2 regions of the Micromonospora zamorensis genome follow, and region 2 is predicted to be linked to the other one. Evidence: riboswitches for the same ligand, from Rfam matches in the RefSeq annotation. Region 2 holds a riboswitch; the other holds the start of a gene.
What was found. A riboswitch is a leader RNA that binds a small molecule or an ion and turns the genes downstream of it on or off. The one in region 2 is predicted to bind S-adenosylmethionine.
Positions count from the first base shown of each region.

Region 1: it holds a riboswitch for S-adenosylmethionine, as region 2 does, so the genes downstream of both, GA0070619_RS06250 (ABC transporter substrate-binding protein) here and GA0070619_RS25695 (aminotransferase class V-fold PLP-dependent enzyme) in region 2, are expected to answer to the same signal.

Region 1 covers NZ_LT607755.1:1,378,976-1,386,201, forward strand. The annotation lists gene GA0070619_RS06230 (AfsR/SARP family transcriptional regulator) at 1-672, shown strand, start outside; gene GA0070619_RS06235 (Na+/H+ antiporter) at 822-2,396, shown strand; gene GA0070619_RS06240 (amino acid ABC transporter ATP-binding protein) at 2,424-3,164, opposite strand; gene GA0070619_RS06245 (amino acid ABC transporter permease) at 3,161-3,940, opposite strand; gene GA0070619_RS06250 (ABC transporter substrate-binding protein) at 3,980-4,909, opposite strand; SAM riboswitch class IV at 5,184-5,295, opposite strand; gene GA0070619_RS06255 (APC family permease) at 5,384-7,226, opposite strand, start outside.
Region 2 covers NZ_LT607755.1:5,755,083-5,762,308, forward strand. The annotation lists gene GA0070619_RS25680 (AI-2E family transporter) at 1-528, opposite strand, end outside; gene GA0070619_RS25685 (GroES family chaperonin) at 689-1,027, shown strand; gene GA0070619_RS32890 (hypothetical protein) at 1,121-1,288, shown strand; gene GA0070619_RS25690 (PrsW family intramembrane metalloprotease) at 1,309-2,790, opposite strand; SAM riboswitch class IV at 2,814-2,934, shown strand; gene GA0070619_RS25695 (aminotransferase class V-fold PLP-dependent enzyme) at 3,011-4,255, shown strand; gene GA0070619_RS25700 (FUSC family protein) at 4,274-5,509, opposite strand; gene GA0070619_RS25705 (HD domain-containing protein) at 5,616-6,272, shown strand; gene GA0070619_RS25710 (DUF4031 domain-containing protein) at 6,244-6,528, opposite strand; gene GA0070619_RS25715 (FAD-binding oxidoreductase) at 6,597-7,226, shown strand, end outside.

The sequences.
Region 1 (7,226 bases), 2.7 Mb from region 2:
GGCGTCTTCACCAGCTGGTACGCGGCACTGCGCCTGGCTCTGGACGGCGACCCGGCCGCGGCGGCGGACGCGTACCGGTTGGCTGCCGACCGGCTGAGCGCCGACGGCATGCCGGGTCTGACCCGCGGGTTGCTCCCGCTCGCCCTGCTCGGCCTGCGGCTCGCCGAGGCCGTCGGCGGTGACCGGCCGCACGCCAGCCCGGACCAGCCGATCCCCGGACCCGGCGATGCGGGCTGGGCGGACGGGCCGGGCGGCGCCGGCTGGGCAGACAGGCCGGGCGGCGCCGGGTGGGCGGATCTGGACTGGGGGCCGCACGAGCCGTGGGTCCGGCCGTTGCTGCTGCTCGCCGACGGTGACCGGGACGCTGCCGAGGCGGCCCTGCGGACTCTTCCGGACGGGCCGCACGATCTGCTGCGGGAGGCGCGGCTCTGCCTCGTCGGCCGGGCGGCGCACGCCCTCGGAGACCGGGTCACGATGGAACGGGTCTACGTCGAGCTGCTCCCGGCGGCGGATGAACTGGCCGCCGGCAGTGGGGTGCTCACCGTCGGCCCGGTGGCCGGGCACCTCGCCGCCCTGGCCGACGCGCTGGGCCGCGACGAGGAAGCGGCCGCGCACCGCCGCGCCGCCCGCGCGGTCACCGCCCGGGCCCGCGCCGCCACGCCGGCGCCCTGACCGCCCGGGCCCGCGCCGTCACCCCCGCGCCCTGACCGCCGCCGGCTGCCGGCGGCGACTTGCCGATTCGCGTCGGAACCCCGCGGCGGGTGCGGTCAGATGGAACCACCGGCGCGTCCACCGTCGGCCGTCGATCAAGGGGGTACGCCGTGGAGGTGCTCGTCCTGATCGTGGTGCTGGGCGCGACCGTCCTGATCGGCACGACCCTCGGCGGTCGGTACCGGGTCGCCCCGCCGGTCCTGCTCATCGCGTTCGGGGTGCTGCTCGGCCTGACGCCGCCGCTGTCCGAGGTGACCCTGGAGCCCGACCTGGTGCTGCTGATCTTCCTGCCGGCGATCCTGTACCGGGAGAGCCTCACCATCAGCCTGCGCGAGATCCGGGCCAACCTGCCGGTGATCGGGCTGCTGGCCGTGGTCCTGGTGGTGCTCACCATGGTCACGGTGTCGTTGACCGCGCAGGCGTTCGGGGTGAACCCCGCCGCCGCCTGGGTGCTCGGCGCGGTCCTCGCCCCGACCGACGCGGCGGCGGTCACCGGTCTCGCCAAACGGCTGCCCCGGAAGCTTCTCACCACTCTGCACGCGGAGAGCCTGATCAACGACGGCACCGCGCTGGTGGTCTTCGCCGTGGCCGTGGGTCTGCTCAGCCAGAGCGCGGAGCCGGGCGTGCTGGGCATCGGGGAGGAGTTCGTCGGTGCCAGCGTCGGTGGGGTGGTCGCCGGTCTGCTGGTGGGGGCCGCCGTGGTGCTGATCCGCAAACGGCTCGACGATCCGCTGCGCGAGGGCGCGCTCAGCGTGCTGACACCGTTCGGTGCCTTCCTGCTCGCCGACTCGGTGCACGCCAGCGGTGTGCTGGCGGTGGTGGTCGCCGGCCTGGTGCTGGCCTATGCCGGCCCCCGGGTGATCCGCGCCCGGTCCCGGGTGCTGGCGTACGCGTTCTGGGACCTGTCCACGTTCCTGATCAACGGCGGTCTGTTCGTCCTGCTCGGCACGCAGATTCCTCGCGCGGTCCGGGGCATCACCAGCACCTCGGCCCAGCGGGCTCTGCTGATCGTGGTGATGGTCACCCTGGCCGTCGTAGGCACCCGCCTGGCATTCGTCTACCTGACCGCGCAGGTCGCGAAGTTGCGGCGCCGCCGGATTCTCGACCCGAGCCAGGGGCCGTCGAGCTGGCGAGTGGGAACAGTCGCCGGCTGGGCCGGTTTCCGGGGCGCCGTGTCGCTCGCTGCGGCCCTGGCCGTCCCGACGATGACGGCCTCCGGTCGACCGGTGGTCGAACGAGACCTGATCATCTTCGTCACCGCGCTGGTGATCGTGCTGATCATGCTCATTCAGGGCACCACCCTGCCGCTGGTGGTGCGCTGGGCCCGGCTGACCGGCGACCCGGAACGCGTCGACGAGACCCGCAACGCCCGGCGGCGGGCCACGGAGGTGGGCCTGGCCGCTCTTCCCCGGGTCGCCGCCGAGATCGGCGCCCAGCAGGAGGCGGTGCAGAGGTTGGAAGCCGAGTACCAGCGGCATCTGGCGGACCTCAACGAGAGTGGCGGGAGCACGGCCGAGGAGCGCCGGCTGGAACGCAGGCTGCGCCTCGGGGTCCTCGCCCACAAGCGTCGGGAGGTCACCCGACTGCGGGACAACCGGGAGATCGACGATCTCGTGCTTCAGGAGCTCCAAGCTGCGCTGGACAACGAGGAGATCCGGCTGCTGGGCCGCGGACCCAACGAGTGAAGACCTGCGCCCCTGCTCCCGGTCGGCTCAGAGCACCTGGGCGAGGAAGCGGCGCAGCCGAGGATGCTCGGCCCGCTCGAAGACCTGCCCGGGCGGACCGGCCTCCAGCACCACGCCCCGGTCCATGAAGGCCACGGTGTCGGCGACCTGCCGGGCGAAGCCCATCTCGTGGGTGACCACCACCATGGTCATGCCAGCGGCGGACAGGTCGGCCATCACCGCGAGGACGCCCTTGACCAGCTCCGGGTCGAGCGCGGAGGTGGCCTCGTCGAAGAGCATCACCTCGGGCCGAAGTGCCAGCGCCCGGGCGATCGCGACCCGCTGCTGCTGACCGCCGGAGAGCTGAGCGGGTCGGGAGTTGGCCTTGCCGGCCAACCCCACCAGCTCCAACTGGGCCCGTGCCACGGACTCCGCCTCGTCCTCGCCGAGCTTGCGGAGCCGGCGCAGCGCGAGGGTGACGTTGCGCAGCACGCTCATGTGCGGGAAGAGGTTGAACTGCTGGAACACCATGCCGACCCGCTGCCGCAGCGCGTCCGGGTCGTCGCCCAGCACGCTGCGTCCGTCCAGCAACACGTCGCCACGGTCCGGCTCGATCAGCCGGTTGATGGTGCGCAGCAGTGTGGACTTGCCCGACCCGGACGGGCCGATCACGCAGGCTGTTGCTCCGCGCGGCACCGTGAGGTCGACGCCGCGCAGCACCCGGTTCGGCCCGAAGGCGAGGTGCACGTCGCGGACGTCGAGGCTGACCGAGGTCGTGTCGGTGCTCATCGCCGGTCTCCTTCGGTCGGGGCGTACGCCGGGGTGGTGTCTTCGTCGTCCTCGTCTGTCGGCGCGGCGACCGGCCGACCGTTGCGCAGCCGTCGGTCGATCCAGTTGACGACGTGCGTCAGCGGGACGGTCAGCGCCAGGTAGAACACCCCTGCCAGCAGCAGCGCCGACTCGTTGCCGGTGGTGGCCGCGTAGTCCTGCCCGATCCGGAACAGCTCCCGCTGGCTGGCCACCAGCCCGAGGAAGTAGACCAGACTGGAGTCCTTGATCAGCGCGATGAGCTGGTTGACCCAGGCCGGCAGCACCCGCCGGATGCCCTGCGGGATGATCACCAGCCGCATCGAGTCGGACCAGGAGAAGCCGAGAGCACGGGCACCCTCCAACTGGGCGGCCTCCACCGACTGGATGCCGGAGCGGAAGATCTCCCCGATGTACGCGGCGGCGATGAGCGACAGCGCCAGGATCCCCAGCGGGTAGGGGTCCGGTCCCCAGACCTGCATGCCCAGCGGGGCCAGCCCGACGCCGATCAGCAGGATCGTGGCCGCGGCCGGCAGGCCACGGAACACGTCGGTGTAGACCCGCGCCGGCCAGCGCAGCCACCGGCTGCGGGAGATTCCGGCGACGGCCAGCAGCAGGCCCAGCACCGAGCCGAGCAGGGCGGCGGAGACCGCCAGGATCAGCGTGTTGGGCAGCCCGACGGTCAGCATCTCGGGCAGCGCCTCGCCCATCGCCTCCCAGTCGAAGAAGGTTTCCCACAGGGTGCTCAACGGATCCATCGGTTGCCTCTCCTACCGCCCTGCTCGCTCGTCACCGGTTCAGGACGCGGTCGACGCGGACGCCGACGGCGCGACGGAGGTGGACGCCGACGGCGCAGCGGACCCGGTCGCCGACGGCGCAACGGACGCGGACGGTGCCGCCACGGTGCCGCTGCCCGGCGTGAAGTCCGCCGGGATCGGCCGGCCCGGGTAGTACTGCGCCTGCAACCGGCTCCACGTGCCGTCCGCGATGACCTCGTCGAGGCCCTTGTTCAGCGCCTCGCGCAGTTTGTCGCTGCCCTTGGCGACGGCGTACGCGGTCGGCGTCGGGCTGAGCTGCTTGGCAGCCACGGTGATCTTGCCGTTGCTGTCAGCGGCCGACTTCTCGCCGATCTCGGCCGGGGCGATCCACGCGTCGGCGGTGCCGGCCTTGAGCTGGTTGATCGCGCCGTTGTAGTCCGGCACCCGCACCGGGTCGAGCTGCTTTCCGCTGGCGTAGTCGTCCTGGACGGTGCCCTGCACTACCACGACCCGCTTGCCGGCGAGCTGGTCGAAGCCGGTGATCGGGGAGCCGGCCGGGACGTCCAGGCCGAAGTAGCCGAAGTCGTAGCCGTTGCCGAAGTCGACTGTCTTCTTCCGCGCCTCGGTGATGGTGATCGAGGAGCTGCCGACGTCGAACTTGCGGTTGTTGACCTGGGAGAGCAACGCGGAGAAGTCGGTGCCGACGAACTCCACGGTGAGGCCGAGCTTGCCGGCCACAGCGATCAACAGGTCGTTGTCGAAGCCGGTGAACTTCCCGTCCTTGAGGAAGACGTTCGGCGGGGCGTCGGTCAGGGTGCCGGCCCGCAGCACGCCCGGCTGGGCCAGGCCGTACGGGTTGGCGGTGGCGTCGGACGAGCTGTCGTCGCCGCAGGCGGTGAGCGCGGTGGCGGCCAGGATGGTGGCCGCGCCGAGGGCGGCGGCACGGGTCAGGGCAGGAAGAAGTCGCACGGGTGTCTCCGAGAGGTCGTGTCTCGGCACGCACGGGTGTGCGTCGCCGACGGTGCGCCCGATGGGCGTACCGGTGAGGGAGAGGGTTCGGGAGAAGTGCTGCGCTAGTGCGTCATGCCGCGACAGGCGGCGCTGCACATTCGCATCATGTCCACGTGCCGTCGCCGGGTCAGTGCCGGCGAGGGCCAACCGGCGCGGAGTTCTGCGACGTCGGTCGGTGGGGCGGTGCTGAGGATGCGCATGGTTCTCCCGGGTCTGTGCTGACCTGGGTGCCAGGCCACGCTTGCACCGACGTCGTGCCGGTGCCTGGTCTTCACCCGGGGCACCCCACCGCGGAGGAGGGTTGCCGGCCAGCGAGCCGGGGCTTCGCGCTGGCGCTCATGACCTGGGCCGAGGCTAGCAGCAGGCACCGGTGGGTCGTCCAGTCGTTATGAGCACGCTCACCGTGCGCGACGGGGTGCCCGGCCCCCCAGGTCAGCTGGCGTGTACGTGCGGCCGGCGGCGCGGGTCGGGCTCCTGGCGGCGCAGGATCTCCCGGGTGACCGAGGCGATCGCACCCTGCCCGAACGCCAGGTAGCGCAGGATGTTGCGGCCCGGGCTGCCCTCGCTCCACTCGAAGTAGATGTGTGGGCGTCGCCGGCTCCGGTCGCGGATCTCCAGCAGCAGGGCGGCGAGCGCGGTGGGCACCGAGGAGCTGGCCAGGCTGAGCACCGGGAAGCGGTGGTCCGCCATGCTGCCGCGGACCAGCAGTTCGGTTTCGAAGTCCGAGGGGTCGGTGACGTGCACCTCGACGAAGATGACGTCGCTGTCGTCGGGGAAGTCGTTGTCCGCCATGGTCTGTGCCAGCTTGGCGCGGTACTCCGCCACGTCCCGGCGGTCGGGTTCGTGCGCGATGAGGCGGATCCGCCGCCCGATGCGCTCGTCGATCATCCGGGTCGCGACCGGGTCCAGCTCGACCTGGTTGACCCGCAGCTCGTAGGCCCGGGACAACCGGGAGAGCACGGAGACCACGATGATCGCGCTGATGAAGCAGGCCGCGATCTTGACTCCGTCGGGGCGTTCCACCACGTTCGCCAGTGTGGTGTAGATGAAGATCACCGCGATGGTTCCGAACGCGATGGTGCGGCCGTGCTGCCGTCGCCGTCTCGCCGCGAGCGTCACCGCCGTCGCCGCCGACGTGATCAACACCAGGACCCCGGTGGCGTACGCGCCGCCCTGCGCGTCCACGCTGGCCTTGAAGAGGATCGTGATCAGGAACGCCACCGCGGTGAAGACCAGCACCAGCGGCCGGACCGCACGCGCCCAGGTGGGTGCCATGCCGTAGCGCGGCAGATACCGGGGTACGAGGTTGAGCAGACCGGCCATCGCCGAGGCCCCCGCGAACCAGAGGATCCCGATGGTGGACAGGTCGTAGACGGTGCCGAACACCTCCCCGAGGTGCTCGTGCGCCAGGTAGGCCAGCGCCCGGCCGTTCGCCGGCCCACCCGGCTGGAAGGCCTCCGGCGGGATCAGGACGGTGGTCGTCACGCTGCTGGTGATCAGGAAGACGCTCATGATCACCGCGGCGGTGGTGAGCAGCCGGCGCGCGCCGCGGATCCGGCCCAGCGGGCGCGCCTCGGAGTCCTGCGGGTCGCCTCGTACGCTCGGCATGACGGCCACTCCGGTCTCGAAACCGGACAGCCCCAACGCCAGTTTCGGGAAGACCAGCAACGACAGCCCGACCACCATCCAGGGATCGCCGTGCCCGGTGCTCAGCGTGGTGGTCCAGTCCTCGACGGCGCTCGGGTGCGTCACCACCCGCCACAGCGAGTCGACCATCACCACCGCGTTCAGCCCCAGGTAGAGCGCGACCAGGACGACGGCGATCCCGATGGCCTCGGTGAATCCCTTGAGGAACACGGCGCCCAGCAGCGACACGAGCACCAGCGTGACCAGCACCTCGTGTCCCTTGAGCCCGCTGGGCCAGAACGGGTTCTCGTCGATGTGCGCTGTCGCGTCGGCCGCTGAGAGGGTGATGGTGATGATGAAGTCGGTGGCCGCGAAACCGAGCAGCACCAGCACCAGCAACTTGCCCGGCCAGTAGCTCAGCAGGCGTACGAGCATCGCGATGGAACCCTCACCGTGTGGGCTCTCCACCGCCACCCGCCGGTAGACCGGCAGCGCGCCCAGCAGTGTCACCAGCACCAGCACCAGGGTCGCCACCGGCGAGAGCGCCCCCGCGGCCAGCGCCGCGATGCCCGGCTGGTAGCCGAGCGTCGAGAAGTAGTCGACGCCGGTCAGGCACATCACCTTCCACCACGGGTGGTGCCGGCGCTCC
Region 2 (7,226 bases):
CTCGCTGAGCTCCGGCACACCGCGGATGAACTCGTTGACCACCAGCGTCAGCGTGCCGATCACCGCGGCCAGGCCGCCGACCAGCACCACCGCCGTCGCCAGCGACCGGGGCAGTCGGGCCCGCAGCAGCCAGCCCACCGCCGGCGCGAGCAGCGCGGAGAGCAGCAGAGCGATGGCCAACGGGATGATCACGATCTTGATCGTGCCGACGATCCGGAGCAGGGCCCAGGCCACCACACCGATCACGATCAGGCGCCAGCACCACGCGGCAGCGATCCGCAGCCCGTGCGGAACGTCAGCGTCATCCCGGCTGGAGGTCGAGCTGTGCAGGTCCACCGGAGGTTCCGCGCCGAAGACCGAGGCGCTCGGCGGTGCGGTCGGCCCCGGAACGGCCGGCGACGCCACCCGGGCGGCGTCCGACACGCCGCTCAACTCCTCGGTCGTGCTGCCCTCGTCGGAGCGCGCCGACTCCTGTCGTGACTGGTAGGCGCGGCGCAGCCGCCCGCGTACCCGCTCGAAGCGGCTCAAGCGCACCTCCTGGCAGAAGAAATCGGTCCGCCCACGGCGACAGGTCGGACAGCATACGTCCGTTGCCGACACCGTAGGGCAGTTCCGCCACACATTGCCCCCGCCACCACCGGCGTAACCACCGGCGGCCGGCCGTCGGCCACACGGTAGCGTCTGCGGCGTGACCGTCGACAACGATCTCGACGCTGGCCTGCCGATCCGCCTGCTGCACGACCGGGTGCTGGTGCGGATGGAGGGCAGCGAGGGCGAACGTCGCTCCACCGCCGGCATCGTCATCCCGGCGACCGCCCAGGTCGGCAAGCGCCTCGCCTGGGCCACCGCCGTGGGGGTGGGCCCGAACGTCCGCGCCATCGTCTCCGGCGACCGGGTGCTCTTCGACCCGGACGACCGCTCCGAGGTCGAGCTGCACGGCCGCGGGTACGTGCTGCTGCGCGAGCGGGACGTGCACGCCGTGGCCGCCGAGCGGATCGAGAACGACCCCACCGGCCTCTACCTCTGACGCACCTCCCCGGGCCACCACGCCCCGCCGCGCGCCGTTTGCCCGGCCGCACGACGGGAAGCCATCCGGCGACCGTGGCCCTGGGGAGGGACGATGCCGGTATTCGTTAAGAAGTTGTTGACCTGGGGCAGCGTCGCGTTCCTGATCTACTTCGTGGCCTTCCGGCCGGACGGCGCCGCACAGATGTTCAAGGCGATCGGGGCAGCGCTGATCGCGATGTTCCAGGGTTTCGGTGACTTCCTCACCACCCTGATGACCTGAGCTGGGCCGCCGGCCGGCCGTCAGGGGTGATTCGGCGGCCAGGGCGCGGGCGGTCGCAGGGCAGCGGGCCAGCCGGACGGGGCGTAGCCCACCGGAGGCGCAGCAGGGGCCAGCACCACCGGAATCGGCACCACCGGCTCGTCCGGCGCGTCCACCGGGCGCTGCGTACCGTCCGGGAAGCGCAGGTGGTAGCGGCTGCCGTCCCAGACCCCGGTCGGGGCCTGCGGGTCCCGGCCGACGAAGAACGACCGGTACGCGGTGATCGCGTCCAACAGCTCCCGCTCCTCTCGTGCGCTCCGGTCCTGGTCGGCGGGCTTGCGGTCCAGGCCGCGCAGCGTGCCGTCACGCAGCAGGGCCAGCCGGGTGGCGGCGGACTGGTAGCCGCGCATGGCGCGCACCCCGGCGTCGCCGGCGACCCGCCGGGCCCATCTGCGGGCCGCGTGCCGCCGGCCGAGGCTGCTCAGCGCGGCCACCTCGGGCGGGCTCAGCCAGCCGGCGCGTACGTAGTCCGGCAGGGTCCGCTCGGTGAGCCGCCCCTCCCAGGCGCGCAGCCACACCGCCAGCCCCACCATCCCGAAGAACACCGGCACCATCAGGCCCAGGAAGCCGTACAGCATGATCAGCGCCTGGCCGGTGGCCTGGGTCAGCGTGGGCAGCAGGTTCCACGTGCCGTGCAACATCATCGCCAGCAGCAGGCCGCCGATCGGGGCGAGCACCCGGACCCGCCGGTCGGCCGTCCGCGCCGCGATGCCCAGCCCCACACCGGTCATCGAGGTGAAGAGCGGGTGAGCGAACCCGAACAGCAGGATCCGCAGGATGAAGATCGCGATGACCTGCTGGATGCCGGTGGCCGGGCCGTACCGGTCGACACCGGACGCGTAGCCCAACCCGCCCAGGTAGAGGATGTTCTCCACCATGGCGAAACCGACCGCGGACAGCCCGCAGTAGACCAGGCCGTCGGTGATCCCGGACCACTCGCGGCGGCGGAACACCAGCAGCAGGATCGGGCCGAGCGCCTTGGTCAACTCCTCGATGAACGGCGCCACCAGCACCCCGGTGAGCGCGGACGGCAGACCCCAGTCCTCGAAGCGGTTGGCCGCGAAGTCGTTCACGGTGAGCGAGGCGGCGGTGGAGACGAACGCTCCCCAGGCGAAGCAGAAGATCAGATATTTCAACGGCTCCGGTTCGTACCGGTCCAGCCAGAGGAAGCAGGCGACCAGCACCGGAACCGGCAGGATGGCGGCGGCCACCCCGATCAGCAGGGCCTGCACGCCGAGCGACTGGCCGAGCGTGAAGACCATGAACACCGCGCAGGCGGCGATGAGCAGCACCACCCCGGCCAGCGCCAGGAACCGTCGCCAGCCCAGTCGGCGCAGCGGCATCCGGGGTGCCTCGCCGACGGACGGGGCCGCTGGCGCGGGCGACGACGGCAGGGGTGAACCGGGCGGGGTGTCGGCCATGCGGTCAGCGTAGCGATCTGCCGCCGGCTGGTCCGGTCGCATCGGCAGCCGCTATGCTGCCGGCAGGTCACGAGCGCCAGCGTCAAGCCCCGGCTTGCTGGCCGGCAACCCTCGTCGAGTTCGCGGTGGGGTGCCCCGGGTGATGACCGGGCCCAGCCCGATCGGTGTGCTGGGCAAGCGCGGACCCCGTCCCGATGCCGCACCCGGGGTCCCTGACCCCGGAGGTTCCGGCGTGTCCGTCACCCTTGTCTCCTCGCTGCCCATCCGCGTCGACGCCGCGCCCCGGCCGGCCTCGTCGCGACCGCTGGACGTCCTCGGCGTGCCGGGCGAGATCAACCTGGACTACGCGGCCAGCGCACCGTGCGCGCGGGCCGCCGCCGACGCGGTGACCGAACTGCTGCCCTGGTACGCGAGCGTGCATCGTGGGGCGGGAGCGCTGTCCCGGCGCTGCACCCTCGCCTACGAGCAGGCCCGCCAGACGGTCGGTGACTTCTTCGGCGGCCGCGCCGACGACCACGTGATCTTCACCCGCAACACGACCGACGCGCTCAACCTGCTGGCGCGGGCCCTGCCGGCCGGCACGACAGTGGTCACCAACGCCTCCGAGCACCACGCCAACCTGCTGCCCTGGCCGCGCGGCTCGGTGCGGTTGCCGGTGCCCACCGACCCCGACGCGGCGGTACGCGACCTCGCCGCCGCCCTCACCGAGCTGCGCCGGGGCAGCAACCCGGCGCTGCCGGTGCTGGTCGCGGTGACCGGTGCCAGCAACGTGACAGGTGAGCTGTGGCCGGTCGCCGAGCTGGCCCGGGTGGCACACGGGCACGGCGCCCGGATCGTGCTGGACGCCGCGCAACTCGCCCCGCACGTCCCGGTCGACCTGCTCGCCCTCGACGTCGACTATCTGGCCGTGTCCGGCCACAAGCTGTACGCGCCGTTCGGTGCGGGTGTGCTCATCGGCCGGGCGGACTGGCTGGACGACGCCCCGCCGTACCTGGCCGGTGGTGGTGCCACCAGCCACGTCGGGCCGGCGACCCACGACGTGACCTGGGCGACCGGGCCGGCCCGGCACGAGGGCGGCACCCCGAACCTGCTCGGCGCGGTGGCGCTGGCAGCCGTGTGTGCGGCGCTCGACGACGCCGACCGGGCCGCACTGGCCGCCCACGAGCAGGCGCTGCTGGCTCGACTGCGCTCCGGCATCGCCGCCCTGCCGCACGTCGTGGAGCTGCGCACCTTCGGTCCGGACGCGCCCCGGGTCGGGATCGTCTCGTTCGTGGTCGCCGGCTGGGAATCCAGCGACGTGGCCGCGCGACTGGCGGCCGAGCACCACATCGGCGTACGCGACGGCTTGTTCTGCGCTCACCCGCTGGCCCGGCGGCTGCTCACCGAGGCGGCGGGGCGTACCGGTCGGCGGGACCTGCCGCCCACCGCGCTGCGTGCCAGCATCGGCCTGGGCAGCACGGCGGCCCAGGTGGACCGGCTGCTCGCCGCGCTTGCCGAGCTGGGCTGAGGCCTCCGCGCGCCTCGCTCAGCCGACCGGCGGGGCGGTGGGTGGTTTCGGCGCCTCGCCCGGCTCGGCGGGCTCTCCGACGGGGCGCTCCTGCTCACCGAAGGCGGTGCGGATCCACCGGTTCGCCTCCTCCTGTTCGATTCCGGAGGCCACCAGCAGGTCGCTCGCGGTGGTCCGGATCTGGGCGACCACCACACTGCCCGAGAAGCCGACCCCGTCGGCGTACGCTCGCCCGGCCTCGCTGACGGCCCGCAGCGACCGCTCGCGGGCCTTCTCCGGTTCCTCGCCGGCGGCGAACTCGTGTTTGAGCAGCCGGACCGACTCGGCGAGGTGGTTGATCGCGTCCGGCATCGGATCGGGCACCGGTTCCTCGTCCTCGACCAGGGTCACGGACCTGCGGATCAGCGTGCCGCTGTTGCGCATCGCCCGGTCGATCGGGTCGGCCGCCTCCGCGTAGTGGGTCAACTCGTCGCGGCGGTGCCACCGGGCCGGGGAGAGGGTGGCTGTCTCCTTCGCGCCCTCGATCGCCTCCCCCAACGTGGCCAGCTCCTCCTTGTTGTTACGCAGCCGGTCCAGTGCCCGCTGGATGCCGGCGCGGTCCCGGCTGCGCAGCCCGTCGGCGGTGGCGTCGAGTTGGGCGGCGAGCAGGTCCAGCGCCGGCCGGGCGGCCCGGTTGATCACCCGGAGCGGGTTCAGTGGCAGCAGCACAGCCGTGACCAGCAGCGCGATCCCACCGCCGAGGAACGCGTCGACGAAGCGGGGGATCTCCAGGTTCTGGGTCGACGGGCTCAGCGTGACGATCAGCACCGCCGTGGCCGCCGCCTGGATGACGATGGCGACGCTCGCCCCGGCGAAGATCGTAAGCAGGATCGCCACCGTGACCACCAGGCCGAGCTGCCACGCCCCGGTGCCGAGAAAATAGATCAACAGGTCGCCGACGCCCACCCCGACGCCCACCCCGACGATCAACTCCACGGTCCGGCGGAACCGCTGGCCGACCGACGCGGCCAGGGTGCCGACCGCGGAGATCGGCGCGAACACCGGTTGCGGGTTGCCGAGCAGCCGGTGCGAGACGAAGTACGCCAGCCCGGCAGCCAGCCCGGCCTGCACGGCGAGTCCGCCGGCCATCCGCACCCGGTGCAGCCGGTCGTGCAGGGTGGCCCGGCCGCGATGGCGCAGCTCCTCGGTGGCCTCGGCGATCCGGGCACCGTCGATGTCCACCAGCCCTTTGCGCAGCGCGGTACGTCGCACCATTGGAGGTCGCTTGTCCCGGGCCACGGCCATGGGCGCGACTACCCGTGGTGGGCCCGCTGAATCCTCCCTTCTCGCGCCTCGTGGGCGGATGCGGCAGACTCGGGCGGTGGTTGATCTGCTGGATCGCTGGCGAATCGCGGCCCGGGGCGCCGGTGCGGGTTCGGGCCTGACGTCGACCGGTGCCGGGGAGCAGCTGCTCGCCCGGTGGCGGGAGCCGCACCGGCACTATCACACGGTGGCCCACCTGACGGCGGTGCTCGACGTGGTGGACGAGCACGCCGACCTGGCCGGCCGACCCGACGTGGTCCGGTTGGCGGCATGGTTCCACGATGCCGTCTACGACCCGCGGGCCGCCGGCGACGCCAACGAACGCGACAGTGCCGCGCTGGCCGAGAGCGTGCTCGCCGGGCTCGGAGTGCCGGCACCCACGGCGGCGGAGGTGCGCCGGCTGGTACTGCTCACCGCCGGGCACACCGTGGCTCCGGGCGACCCGGACGGCGCCCTGCTGTGCGACGCGGACCTCGCCGTGCTGGCCGCCCCGCCGGCCGACTACGACAGGTACGCGGCAGCCATCCGGCGGGAGTACGCACACGTGCCGGAGCCGGCCTTCCGGGCCGGGCGGGCCGCGGTGTTGACCGGCCTGCTGGCGCTGCCCGCGCTGTTCCGGCTGCCGCCGCTGGCCGCCCGATGGGAGGAGCCTGCCCGGGACAACGTGCGCCGCGAGCTGGCCACGCTCAGCGAGGGGTCGACGGACGCGGGCTGACCAGGTGTTTCGGGCGACGCAGTCCCGCGGAGCGGAGCAACCGGACCAGCTCCCGGCTCGGCACCACCTGGGCACCGAGCCACACCGCCGCCGCGAACCGGTCGGCCGGAATGTCGTAGTGGTCCCGGTCGAAGCCGCGTCGGGGCGCGCCGAGTGTCTCGGCGAAGGCGTGCAGCTCGGCGTACGAGACGTCGCTGATCAGGTGCGACCAGAGCCGACCACGCCACGGCCAGGCAGGCCGGTCCAGGTAGAGCATGGTGCCCAAGCTATCTCGCTCAGTTGATCATGTTGATGATCGCCCGCTGGCGACCTAGCCTCGGCTGCATGGCCCCCACCAATCTCCTCGACGACCTGCGCGACGCGCTCGGTGGCGACGCCGTGCTCACCGACCCGGACCTGCTGCGGATGCACCAGCGGGACGAGGCCGACCTGTGCGCCGCCGGCACCCCGCTCGTGGTGACCCGTCCGCGCAGCACCGAACAGGTGGTCGCCGTGGTCCGGGCAGCGGCGCGGCACGGCGTACCCGTGGTGCCGCAGGGTGCGCGGACCGGGTTGGCCGGCGCGGCGAACGCGGTGGACGGCGCGGTGGTGCTGAGCACCGTGGCGATGGACGAGATCCGGGAGATCGACCCGGTGAGCCGGATCGCTGTGGTCCAACCCGGGGTGGTCAACGCGGCGCTGGCCGGGGCGGTGGCGAAGCAGGGCCTCTGGTATCCGCCGGATCCCGGCTCCTGGGAGTCGTCGACGATCGGCGGCAACGTGGCCACCAACGCCGGTGGCATGTGCTGCGTGAAGTACGGCGTGACCACCGAGTACGTCCTCGGCCTGGAGGTGGTGCTCGCCTCCGGTGAGGTGCTGCGCACCGGCCGGCGTACGGCCAAGGGGGTGGCCGGGTACGACCTGACCCGGCTCTTCGTCGGCTCGGAGGGCACCCTCGGGGTGATCACGGAGGTG